3 regions of the Streptomyces sp. NBC_00009 genome follow, and region 2 is predicted to be linked to each of the others. Evidence: predicted binding sites of a transcription regulator. Region 2 holds the regulator's gene; each other region holds the start of a gene.
What was found. The regulator HrcA, encoded in region 2, represses chaperone genes, less so after heat shock. The targets are predictions, from matches to a motif close to TTNGCACTCNGNNNNNCNGAGTGCNAA.
Positions count from the first base shown of each region.

Region 1 (4,094 bases), 2.2 Mb from region 2:
TACGCGGGCCGGTCTCGCCGTTCTCGCCGCCTGTGCGGTCGCTTCCGGGTGCGCCGCGGCCGACGGCAGGAAGGCCGTCGAGCCGGCGCCCGGCCAGGGGCCGCCCGCCCGCGGCCTCGACTCCTATGCGGGCAAGATGCCTGCCGCCCAGGCCGCCCGGGTCGCGATGGCCAAGAAGTGGCGCCTGTCGGAGCCGCCGCTCCTCGCGCCGCCCGCGCCCGCCGAGAAGCCCGTGATCAGGGCCCGTAAGGGCTTCGAGGTCGACGGCCAGGAGGATCTGCCGCCCGTCTTCACGACCGTGCCGACCAAGGACAAGGTCGTGTTCCTCACCATCGACGACGGCTCCGAGAAGGACCCGGAGTTCCTGAAGATGATGAGCGACCTGAAGATCCCTTACACCGCCTTCCTCAGCAACTACCTGGTGAAGGACGACTACGGCTACTTCGGGAAGATGCAGTCCCGCGGCGTCTCGCTGAACAACCACACGCTGACGCACCCGTATCTGCCCGGCCTGTCCTACGAGGGGCAGCTGCGCGAGATCTGCGGCATGCAGAACATCATGCAGGAGCAGTACGGGAAGCGGCCCGTCCTCTTCCGCCCGCCGTACGGCAACTACAACCGGGACACGCTGCGCGCCGCCAAGTCCTGCGGCATCAAGTACGCGCCGATCTGGAACGAAGAGGTGTACGTCGACCACGTCGAGTGGCGCGAGGTGGACCAGGACCTGCACCCGGGCGACATCATCCTGACCCACTTCCGGGGCCGCGAGGAGTGGAAGGGCACCATGCCCGACATGGTCCGCCTGCTCATGAAGTACGTGACCGACAAGGGGTACGCCGTGGCCAGGCTGGAGGACTACCTGTGATGTCCGTGCGGGCGCGCCGGGCCCCCGCGCGCACCGGGCCCCGGCGGCTGCTCGCCGCCGCCCTGGCCGCCGGTGTCCTCGCACCCGCGCTGCTCGCCGGGTGCGCCCAGTCCGTGGACCCGATCGAGCGGCTCAGCAGGAAGGCGGCCGAGAAGGTCCGCCATTCGCACGACGCGGCACCTACGGCCACGCCGGCCGTGGGCCTGGGGAGTGGGTCGTGGGGTGGGCTCGGGGCAGGGAAGACGGGGGCGGGAGGCGGGCCGGTGCGCGTCGCGCCTCTTCACACCCCCGCGCGTCACGGCGCAACTCCGCGTGGCGGCCGCGCCCCGGACGCCTACCGTCGCTGGGGACTCTCCGCGCCGCTCGCCCCGGCGCCGAGACCCCCGGCACGCCACGCGGCCGGGGCGGGACCGGGACCGCACGCGCTCCCGCGCGTCGTGGACCACGTCCGCACCAAGGACCACGTCGTCTTCCTGACCTTCGACGACGGCGTGGACCGCGACCCTCACTTCGCCGACATGGTCCGCGACCTGCGGCTGCCCGTCAGCGTCTTCCTCACGGACGGCGTCGCGGGCCCCGGCCACGACCACCTCGGCAGGCTGCGGACCCTCGGCGCGGGCGTGCAGAACCAGACCCTGAACCACCACGTCCTGCCCTCGCTCCCGTACGCCGAACAGCACGCCGAGATCTGCGGCCAGCAGGACCGGCTGAAGAACCGCTTCGGCACCCGCCCCCGCCTCCTCCGCCCGCCCTTCGGCGAGTACGACCAGAACACTCTGCGCGCCGCTGCCACCTGCGGGGTCGACGTCGTGGTCCTGTGGCGCGCCTCGGTGCGGAGCGACGACCTGCGTTACGCGGACGGGGGCCGGCTGCGTCCCGGCGACATCGTCCGGGCCCAGTTCCGTGACGGCGACGGCCCGCACGGGACGACGCTCACCGGGACGACGACGCGGCTGCTGCGCCGTATCCAGGCCCAGGGGTTCACGGTGGGGAGGCTCGAGGACTACCTGTGACGGACGGGCCGGAGGGGCCGTGCGGAAGACTCGCCATCAGTGAATTGGCACTCCGCTTGACCGAGTGCTAATCGCAGTCATAGTCTCGGCCCTGGCACTCCCCACTGGAGAGTGCCAATAGCGACGGGCAGGTCCGGCACCCGCGACGACGGATCCACCTGGTCGCCACCTCAGACAGTTAACCCCGTGATCTCCGAAGGGGGAGGTCGGATCGTGACGACCACCAGCTCCAAGGTTGCCATCAAGCCGCTCGAGGACCGCATTGTGGTCCAGCCGCTCGACGCCGAGCAGACCACCGCCTCTGGCCTGGTCATCCCGGACACCGCGAAGGAGAAGCCCCAGGAGGGCGTCGTCCTGGCCGTGGGCCCGGGCCGCTTCGAGAACGGCGAGCGTCTGCCGCTCGACGTGAAGACCGGCGACATCGTGCTGTACAGCAAGTACGGCGGCACCGAGGTGAAGTACAACGGCGAGGAGTACCTCGTCCTCTCGGCTCGCGACGTGCTCGCGATCGTCGAGAAGTAATTCACCCACTGTTTTAGTTCTGCGCCCCTGGCTCCCCGCTACTCAGCTGCGACTTTTCTCAGCATGCCGGGCGTCGGGGGCGCAGTTCGTTCGAGAGGACTAACAGCACCATGCCGAAGATCCTGAAGTTCGACGAGGACGCCCGTCGCGCCCTCGAGCGCGGTGTCAACAAGCTTGCCGACACGGTCAAGGTGACGATCGGCCCCAAGGGCCGCAACGTCGTCATCGACAAGAAGTTCGGCGCTCCCACCATCACCAACGACGGTGTCACGATCGCCCGCGAGGTCGAGATCGACGACCCGTACGAGAACCTCGGCGCCCAGCTGGTGAAGGAGGTGGCGACCAAGACCAACGACATCGCGGGTGACGGCACCACCACCGCCACCGTGCTCGCCCAGGCCCTGGTCAAGGAAGGCCTGCGCAACGTCGCCGCCGGCGCCTCCCCGGCCGCCCTGAAGAAGGGCATCGACGCCGCGGTCAAGGCCGTGTCCGAGGAGCTCCTCGCGACCGCCCGCCCGATCGAGGACAAGGCCGACATCGCGGCCGTCGCCGGTCTGTCGGCCCAGGACTCGCAGGTCGGCGAGCTCATCGCCGAGGCGATGGACAAGGTCGGCAAGGACGGTGTCATCACCGTCGAGGAGTCCAACACCTTCGGTCTGGAGCTGGACTTCACCGAGGGCATGGCGTTCGACAAGGGCTACCTGTCTCCGTACTTCGTGACGGACCAGGAGCGCATGGAGGCCGTGCTCGAGGACCCGTACATCCTGATCAACCAGGGCAAGATCTCGTCCATCCAGGACATGCTGCCGCTGCTTGAGAAGGTCATCCAGGCCGGTGGCTCCAGGCCGCTCCTGATCATCGCCGAGGACGTCGAGGGCGAGGCCCTGTCGACCCTGGTCGTGAACAAGATCCGCGGCACGTTCAACGCCGTCGCCGTCAAGGCGCCCGGCTTCGGTGACCGCCGCAAGGCGATGCTCGGCGACATGGCCACCCTCACCGGTGCCACCGTCATCGCCGAAGAGGTCGGCCTCAAGCTCGACCAGGCCGGTCTCGACGTGCTCGGTTCCGCCCGTCGCGTGACCATCACCAAGGACGACACCACGATCGTCGACGGTGGCGGCAACTCCGACGAGGTCGCGGGCCGCGTCAACCAGATCAAGGCCGAGATCGAGAACACGGACTCCGACTGGGACCGCGAGAAGCTCCAGGAGCGCCTCGCGAAGCTGGCCGGCGGCGTGTGCGTGATCAAGGTCGGCGCCGCCACCGAGGTGGAGCTGAAGGAGAAGAAGCACCGTCTGGAGGACGCCATCTCCGCGACCCGCGCCGCGGTCGAGGAGGGCATCGTCTCCGGTGGTGGCTCCGCTCTGGTGCACGCCGTCAAGATCCTCGAGGGCAACCTCGGCAAGACCGGCGACGAGGCCACCGGCGTCTCCGTCGTGCGCCGCGCCGCCGTCGAGCCGCTGCGCTGGATCGCCGAGAACGCCGGCCTCGAGGGCTACGTCATCACCTCGAAGGTCGCCGAGCTCGACAAGGGCCAGGGCTTCAACGCCGCGACCGGCGAGTACGGCGACCTGGTCAAGGCCGGCGTCATCGACCCGGTCAAGGTCACCCGCTCCGCCCTGGAGAACGCCGCGTCCATCGCGTCGCTGCTCCTCACGACCGAGACCCTGGTCGTCGAGAAGCCGGCGGACGAG
Region 1 covers NZ_CP108312.1:3,145,017-3,149,110, reverse strand. Annotated here, with positions in the region: gene OHA58_RS13915 (polysaccharide deacetylase family protein) at 1-865, shown strand, start outside; gene OHA58_RS13910 (polysaccharide deacetylase family protein) at 865-1,878, shown strand; gene groES (co-chaperone GroES) at 2,092-2,400, shown strand; gene groL (chaperonin GroEL) at 2,511-4,094, shown strand, end outside.
Region 1: the regulator HrcA is predicted to act here: its motif matches at 1,923-1,949, upstream of groES (co-chaperone GroES).

Region 2 (4,094 bases):
ACCCGGCCTTCGAGCAGGAAGCCGCGCGGGTCCATGGGGAACACCCGGTGCTTGCCGAAGCGGTCCTCCAGGGTCACTGTCGGGCCCTGGGCCGTCTTCTCGCAGCGGACGACCGCCCCGCAGAACCCGGTCGTGACCTCCTCGACCACGAGATCCACGTCCGCCGCCACCTCGGGGGCGGCCTGCTGCTTCTTCCAGGGCGGGGTGAAGTCGGGGGAGTACAGACGGCTCTGCGGGCCCGAAGGGCCCTCGTTGGAGGGGCGGTGGCGGGAGACGGGTGGGAGCATTCCGCAGACGATAGAAGTACGAACGGCCGTACGGTTACGACACGCCGAAACGCGCCGCCAGCGCGGCACGCTGCGCACGGACAAACTCCGCATTCACCGCGGCTCCGTGCCCGGGGACGTACACGGCACCTTCACCGCCCAGTTCCAGCAGCCGGTCCAGGGCGGCCGGCCAGCGGCTCGGCATCGCGTCACGGCCCGCCTGCGGTTCGCCCGACTCCTCGACCAGATCGCCGCAGAAGACGACCTCGGGCGTGCCCGGCACCAGGACCGCCAGGTCGTGCCCGCTGTGCGCCGGGCCCACGTTCGCGAGCAGTACCTGGAGTCCGCCGCCCAGATCGAGCGTCCACTCCCCGCACACCCGGTGGTGCGGCACGACGAGCACGTCGGTGGCCTCGGCCGCCTCCTCGTGCGGCAGGCCGTGCGCCACCGCGGACGCCCGCAGCTCGTCGCGGCCCCGCGTGAACACCGTGTCGATGCCCGCGGCGCCGTACACCTCGACACCGGCGAACGCGGCCGTGCCGAGAACGTGGTCGAAATGCGGGTGCGTCAGCGCGATATGCGTCACGCGCGCGTGCGGGCCGATGAGGCGCCGGGTGTCCGCCCGCAGCGCCGCACCCTCACGAAGTGATGAACCCGTGTCGACGAGCAACGCCGCCCTGTCGCCCACCACAAGGCCCGTCGTGCAGTCCCAGCCCGGCAGCCGGACCCGCCCCGCCCGAGCGGACAGCTCCTCCCAGCCCACCGCATTCCAGTCCAGGTCGTCCATGGGTCCGACGCTAGCGCCCTTGCCGGGCCCGTACCCACCGGCCGTACACTGACCCGGAGACCATTGGCACTCGGCCACACCGAGTGCCAGCCGCGGACGACACAGCTGGAGGTGCGCGCGAATGCTCAGTGAACGCAGGCTCGAAGTGCTGCGCGCCATCGTCCAGGACTACGTGGGGACCGAGGAGCCGGTCGGCTCCAAGGCGCTCACCGAGCGGCACAGCCTCGGCGTCTCACCGGCGACGGTGCGCAACGACATGGCGGCGCTCGAGGAGGAGGGCTTCATCGCCCAGCCCCACACGAGCGCCGGGCGGATCCCGACCGACAAGGGCTACCGCCTGTTCGTGGACAAGCTGACGGCGGTCAAGCCGATGACGGGGCCCGAGCGCCGCGCCATCCAGAACTTCCTCGACGGCGCCGTCGACCTCGACGACGTCGTCGGCCGGACCGTGCGGCTGCTCGCGCAGCTGACGCGGCAGGTCGCCGTGGTGCAGTACCCGTCCCTGACGCGGTCCACCGTGCGCCACGTGGAACTGCTCTCGCTCGCCGCCGCCCGTCTGATGCTCGTACTGATCACGGACACGGGGCGGGTCGAGCAGCGGATGATCGACTGCCCGGCGCCGTTCGGCGAGACCTCTCTCGCCGATCTGCGGGCCCGGCTCAACAGCAGGGTCGCGGGACGCCGCTTCGCGGACGTGCCGCAGCTGGTGCAGGACCTGCCGGAGTCCTTCGACGCGGAGGACCGCGGCACGGTCTCGACGGTGCTCTCCACTTTGCTGGAGACGCTCGTCGAGGAGACAGAGGAGCGGCTGATGATCGGCGGCACCGCCAATCTCACACGCTTCGGACATGACTTTCCCCTCACCATCCGGCCCGTTCTCGAGGCCCTTGAGGAGCAGGTCGTGCTCCTCAAGCTCCTTGGTGAGGTCAACGATTCGGGCATGGCCGTACGGATCGGTCATGAGAACGCCCATGAGGGACTCAGCTCAACCTCCGTGGTCTCGGTCGGCTACGGTTCGGGCAGCGAGGCAGTCGCCAAGCTCGGCGTGGTCGGACCGACCCGCATGGACTATCCGGGAACGATGGGAGCAGTACGCGCAGTGGCACGTTACGTCGGACAGATCCTGGCGGAGTCGTAAGTGGCCACGGACTACTACGCCGTACTCGGCGTGCGCCGCGACGCTTCCCAGGACGAGATCAAGAAGGCCTTCCGCAGGCTGGCCCGTGAGCTTCACCCGGACGTGAATCCGGACCCGAAGACACAGGAGCGGTTCAAGGAGATCAACGCCGCCTACGAGGTGTTGTCGGACCCGCAGAAGAAGCAGGTCTACGACCTCGGCGGCGACCCCCTCTCGCAGGCGGGCGGAGGCGGGGCCGGCGGCTTCGGCGCCGGTGGCTTCGGGAACTTCTCCGACATCATGGACGCGTTCTTCGGAACGGCGTCCCAGCGTGGTCCCCGGTCGCGCACGCGCCGCGGCCAGGACGCCATGATCCGGCTCGAGATCGAGCTGGACGAGGCCGCCTTCGGGACCACCAAGGACATCCAGGTCGACACGGCCATCGTCTGTACGACCTGCAGCGGCGAGGGTGCCGCGCCCGGCACGTCCGCGCAGACCTGTGACATGTGCCGCGGTCGCGGCGAGGTGTCCCAGGTCACGCGGTCCTTCCTGGGCCAGGTCATGACCTCGCGGCCGTGCCCGCAGTGCCAGGGCTTCGGCACGGTCGTGCCGACGCCGTGCCCGGAGTGCGCCGGTGACGGCCGCATCCGCTCGCGGCGCACGCTCACCGTGAAGATCCCGGCCGGTGTCGACAACGGCACGCGGATCCAGCTCGCGGGCGAGGGTGAGGTCGGCCCCGGCGGCGGCCCCGCCGGTGACCTGTACGTCGAGATCCACGAGCTGCCGCACCCCGTCTTCCAGCGGCGCGGCGACGATCTGCACTGCACCGTCACCATTCCGATGACGGCCGCGGCGCTCGGCACCAAGGTGCCGCTCGAGACGCTCGACGGCCTCGAGGAGATCGACATCCGGCCGGGCACGCAGTCCGGTCAGTCGGTCCCGCTGCACGGGCGCGGCATCACGCACCTGCGCGGCGGCGGCCGAGGCGACCTCATCGTGCACGTCGAGGTCCTGACGCCGACGAAGCTGGACGCCGAGCAGGAGCGGGTGCTGCGTGAGCTGTCGAAGCTGCGGGGTGAGGAGCGGCCCACCGGGCAGTTCCAGCCTGGGCAGCAGGGGCTGTTCTCGCGGCTGAAGGATGCGTTCAACGGGCGCTGACGGAGCCTGACGTCCCCCGCACCCCGCCTGGCACATGCCGGACGGAAGGGCCGATTCGGTCCGGTGCGGGGGACGTGGCACGATGCGGTCATGTCCCCCACGCTGACCGATCTCTGTCACTATCCGATCGTGCAGGCACCCATGGCGGGCGGCGCCTCCTGTCCGCAGCTCGCCGCCGCCGTGTCGGAGGCCGGCGGGCTCGGATTCCTCGCCGCCGGGTACAAAACCGCCGACGGGATGTACCAGGAGATCAAGCAGGTACGGGGGCTGACGAATCAGCCGTTCGGCGTCAATCTCTTCATGCCGCAGCCCGAGTACGCGGACCCCGCGGCCGTCGCCGTCTACGCCAGCCAGCTCTCCGGTGAGGCCGCCTGGTACGAGACGCAGCTCGGCGACCCGGACAGCGGCCGCGACGACGGCTTCGACGCGAAGCTCGCGATCCTCCTCGACGACCCGGTACCGGTCGTCACCTTCACGTTCGGCTGCCCGAGCCGCGACGTCCTCGACTCCCTCGCCCGCGTCGGCACCCTCACCGCCGTCACCGTGACCACCCCGGAGGAGGCGCAGGCCGCCCAGCGGGCCGGCGCCGACGCGGTGTGTGTCCAGGGCATCGAGGCGGGCGGCCACCAGGGCACCCACCGGGACAACCCGGAGGCAGACGGCTCCGGCATCGGACTCATCGCGCTGATCGCCCAGGTCCGTGAGGCCGTGCAGCTCCCGATCATCGCCACCGGCGGCCTCATGCGCGGCGGGCAGCTCGCCGCCG
Region 2 covers NZ_CP108312.1:5,346,987-5,351,080, forward strand. Annotated here, with positions in the region: gene OHA58_RS24070 (DUF3097 domain-containing protein) at 1-287, opposite strand, end outside; gene OHA58_RS24075 (MBL fold metallo-hydrolase) at 322-1,053, opposite strand; gene hrcA (heat-inducible transcriptional repressor HrcA) at 1,175-2,191, shown strand; gene dnaJ (molecular chaperone DnaJ) at 2,192-3,328, shown strand; gene OHA58_RS24090 (nitronate monooxygenase) at 3,419-4,094, shown strand, end outside.

Region 3 (4,094 bases), 1.0 Mb from region 2:
CAGGTCGTCGAGGCGATCAAGCTCCTGGCACAGACCGAGGGCATCTTCGCGGAGACCGCGGGCGGTGTGACGGTCGGCGTGACGAAGAAGCTGATCGAGGCCGGCCTGATCGACCCGACGCTCACCACCGTCGTCCTCAACACCGGCGACGGCCTCAAGACCCTCGACGCGGTCGCCGAGACGTCCCAGGCGACCGCCACCATCCGCCCGAGCCTGGACGCGTTCCGCGACGCGGGCCTCGCCCACTGAAGACCCGCGCACTCCCGCGACACCCGCACGGAAAGGCTGCAGCCCCCATGAGCGTCAACGTCCGCATCCCCACCATCCTGCGCACCTACACCGGCGGCAAGGCCGAGGTCGCCGCCGAGGGCACGACCCTCTCCGAGGTCATCGCCGACCTGGAGAAGAACCACACGGGCATCGCGGCCCGCGTCCTGGACGACCAGGGCAAGCTGCGCCGCTTCGTGAACGTGTACGTCAACGACGACGACGTGCGCTTCGAGCAGGGCCTTCAGACGGCGACGCCGGAAGGCGCGGGCGTCTCGATCATCCCGGCCGTCGCCGGCGGCTGAACCACCGCGACTGTACTCAGCGTTACCTGAATTGCCCCCTCCGCGAGAGAAACGGAGGGGGCAATTCTGCATGGTTGAGCGCGGTAGAGTTGGGAAGCGAGCTTCGCGCCTGTGCCGAGCGCATATATGAAGTCGGCCGCCGCCCGACAAGAAGCAGCCAAAGTGCCCCGCCCTTATCGGGTGTTCGTGGCATTTGTCGGGCCCGAGTTGCCCCGGAATCCAATGACTCCGCCGCTTATTACCGCTCTGCCGCGCCCAGAATTCTCGTCCGATTGACCTGTTGCAGAGGGCAGTTGGGCAGATACATTCAGCCGCGGTCGACGCGTTCCGGCGCACACCTCCAACCAATGGGGCGTGAGGTCTGACCCGGGTCCGCGAAGTGCGGGCCTGTGCAAGGGCCAGTAATAGGGGAGTTAGTCATGGCTCAGGGCACCGTCAAGTGGTTCAACGCGGAGAAGGGGTACGGCTTCATCGCGGTCGACGGTGGTGCGGATGTATTCGTCCACTACAGCGCCATCCAGATGGACGGATACCGCACCCTTGAAGAGGGTCAGCGAGTCGAATTCGAGATCTCGCAGGGCCAGAAGGGTCCGCAGGCGGACATGGTCAAGCTCGCCGTCTGATCTCGGCGCGATCGGCCACCGACACACTCACGCCGAGAGGCCCGTACCCCGCGAGGGGTGCGGGCCTCTCGTGCGTGCACGCGCGGCCCGCGCAGGCCGTCCGCGGGGACCGCGTGTCTGCCGGAGGCGCTTGCACTCTCCTAGGCCGAGTGCTAATCATTGCGTTAGCACTCTGAAGGTGAGAGTGACAGAACTTGGATCGGGTCGGTGAGGCTCGCAGGCCGGGTGGGGCAAGGAACCACACGGCACGCAGGCCGTCCGTCGCGGGCACCAGCACGGTCCGTTTGCGTTTCCACCCCGTCCGGGAGGACCACTTCACATGGCCAAGATCATCGCGTTCGACGAGGAGGCACGGCGCGGCCTCGAGCGCGGCATGAACCAGCTCGCCGACGCCGTCAAGGTGACCCTGGGCCCCAAGGGTCGCAACGTCGTCCTCGAGAAGAAGTGGGGCGCCCCCACGATCACCAACGATGGTGTGTCCATCGCCAAGGAGATCGAGCTCGAGGACCCGTACGAGAAGATCGGCGCCGAGCTGGTCAAGGAGGTCGCGAAGAAGACGGACGACGTCGCCGGTGACGGCACGACGACCGCGACCGTCCTCGCCCAGGCGCTCGTCAAGGAAGGCCTGCGCAACGTCGCGGCCGGCGCCAACCCGATGGCCCTCAAGCGCGGCATCGAGAAGGCCGTCGAGGCCGTCTCCGCCGCCCTGCTCGAGCAGGCCAAGGATGTCGAGACCAAGGAGCAGATCGCTTCCACGGCCTCCATCTCCGCCGCCGACACCCAGATCGGCGAGCTCATCGCCGAGGCGATGGACAAGGTCGGCAAGGAAGGCGTCATCACGGTCGAGGAGTCGCAGACCTTCGGTCTCGAGCTTGAGCTCACCGAGGGCATGCGCTTCGACAAGGGCTACATCTCGGCGTACTTCGCCACCGACATGGAGCGTATGGAGTCGGCACTCGACGACCCGTACATCCTCATCGTCAACTCGAAGATCGGCAACGTGAAGGACCTCCTTCCGCTGCTCGAGAAGGTCATGCAGTCCGGCAAGCCGCTGCTGATCATCGCCGAGGACGTCGAGGGCGAGGCCCTGTCGACCCTGGTCGTCAACAAGATCCGTGGCACCTTCAAGTCCGTCGCCGTCAAGGCCCCGGGCTTCGGTGACCGCCGCAAGGCCATGCTCGGCGACATCGCCATCCTCACCGGTGGCACCGTCATCTCCGAGGAGGTCGGCCTCAAGCTGGAGAACGCCGGTCTCGACCTGCTCGGCCGCGCCCGCAAGGTCGTCATCACCAAGGACGAGACGACGATCGTCGACGGCGCCGGCGAGAGCGACCAGGTCCAGGGCCGCGTCAACCAGATCCGTGCCGAGATCGAGAACTCGGACAGCGACTACGACCGCGAGAAGCTGCAGGAGCGCCTGGCGAAGCTCGCCGGCGGTGTTGCGGTCATCAAGGCCGGTGCCGCGACCGAGGTCGAGCTCAAGGAGCGCAAGCACCGCATCGAGGACGCCGTTCGCAACGCGAAGGCGGCCGTCGAGGAGGGCATCGTCGCCGGTGGTGGCGTGGCCCTGCTCCAGGCCTCCGCGGTCTTCGAGAAGCTCGAGCTCGACGGTGACGAGGCGACCGGCGCCAACGCCGTGAAGCTCGCGCTGGAGGCCCCGCTCAAGCAGATCGCCGTCAACGGTGGTCTCGAGGGTGGCGTCGTCGTGGAGAAGGTCCGCAACCTTCCCATCGGCCACGGCCTGAACGCCGCGACCGGTGAGTACGTCGACATGATCGCCGAGGGCATCCTCGACCCGGCGAAGGTCACGCGTTCCGCGCTGCAGAACGCCGCGTCCATCGCCGCGCTGTTCCTGACCACCGAGGCCGTCATCGCCGACAAGCCGGAGAAGGCCGCCGCGGGCGGCGCTCCGGGCGGCATGCCGGGCGGTGACATGGACTTCTGATCCTGACGGATCGGTAAGTACATCTCTGTCGGCCCCCGGGACCACTTGGTCCCGGGGGCCGACGGCGTGTTGTCAGACCGCCTGCTCCTCGTACGTGCGCCATGCGTCGCGCCCGGCCTGCGCCGCGCTCTGCGCCTGGTGGAGGGTCCGGGCGGCGAGCTCGCCGGGCGGCACCTCCCAGCTGCCGGTCCAGGTGCGGCCCGCGCGGACCAGCTCATAGACCAGCAGGCCGACACCCGCCGCGGAGACCAGCATCCCGGCGCCGGTCAGCACGGCGCCGGCGGTCAGCCGCCCCTGGTCGGGACGGAACTCGGTCCAGGAAATCTTCGAGAACGTGCTCTCAGCCATAACTTCAGAATGCGGGACGGCTCGCGCGGGCGCATGTGGAGCGCCGGACGCCGTCAAGGCGCCCCGGTGGTCCTTCCAGGGCAGCTCCCGTCGTCGACGGTGAAGTCCACGGCGTCGTAGCCCATCGCCTTCGGCCGCTGCACCGCATGGACGTGCAGGCAGAAGGCGGTATCGGTGCCGCGGGCCGTGACCGAGAAGTCGGCGTCCTCGGTGCCGCCGTACCAGATCGTGGATTCGGGCGGGTCGGAGGCGAGGGTGACGGTGAGGGCGTCTTCCGGGCCCTGCCCGTGCCGCGCGATGTCCTGCGTCAGGATGTCCTCGTAAAGCCCGGTGTCGGTGCCCGGGCCGGCCCGGTCCTCCGACAGCTGCGTCGTCGCGCCCGTCACCGCGGTCCGCAGGTCGTCACTCTCCCAGCCGCCCCGGAAGAGGTCCGGGTGGTACAGCACGTAGAGCGCACCCGCCGCGAACAGCAGCGAGCCGACGATGAGGACGCGTCCGACGGGGTTGCGCGCGTTGTAGACGTAGCGGTTCGTGCCCCAGTTGCTCCGGACGAAGACGCGGTCGTCCGGGTGTTCGCGGTCGTGGCTCATGGGGCCATTCTGATAC
Region 3 covers NZ_CP108312.1:4,335,757-4,339,850, forward strand. Annotated here, with positions in the region: gene thrC (threonine synthase) at 1-249, shown strand, start outside; gene OHA58_RS19675 (MoaD/ThiS family protein) at 297-572, shown strand; gene OHA58_RS19680 (cold-shock protein) at 992-1,195, shown strand; gene groL (chaperonin GroEL) at 1,515-3,140, shown strand; gene OHA58_RS19690 (hypothetical protein) at 3,213-3,488, opposite strand; gene OHA58_RS19695 (hypothetical protein) at 3,542-4,078, opposite strand.
Region 3: the regulator HrcA is predicted to act here: its motif matches at 1,325-1,351, upstream of groL (chaperonin GroEL).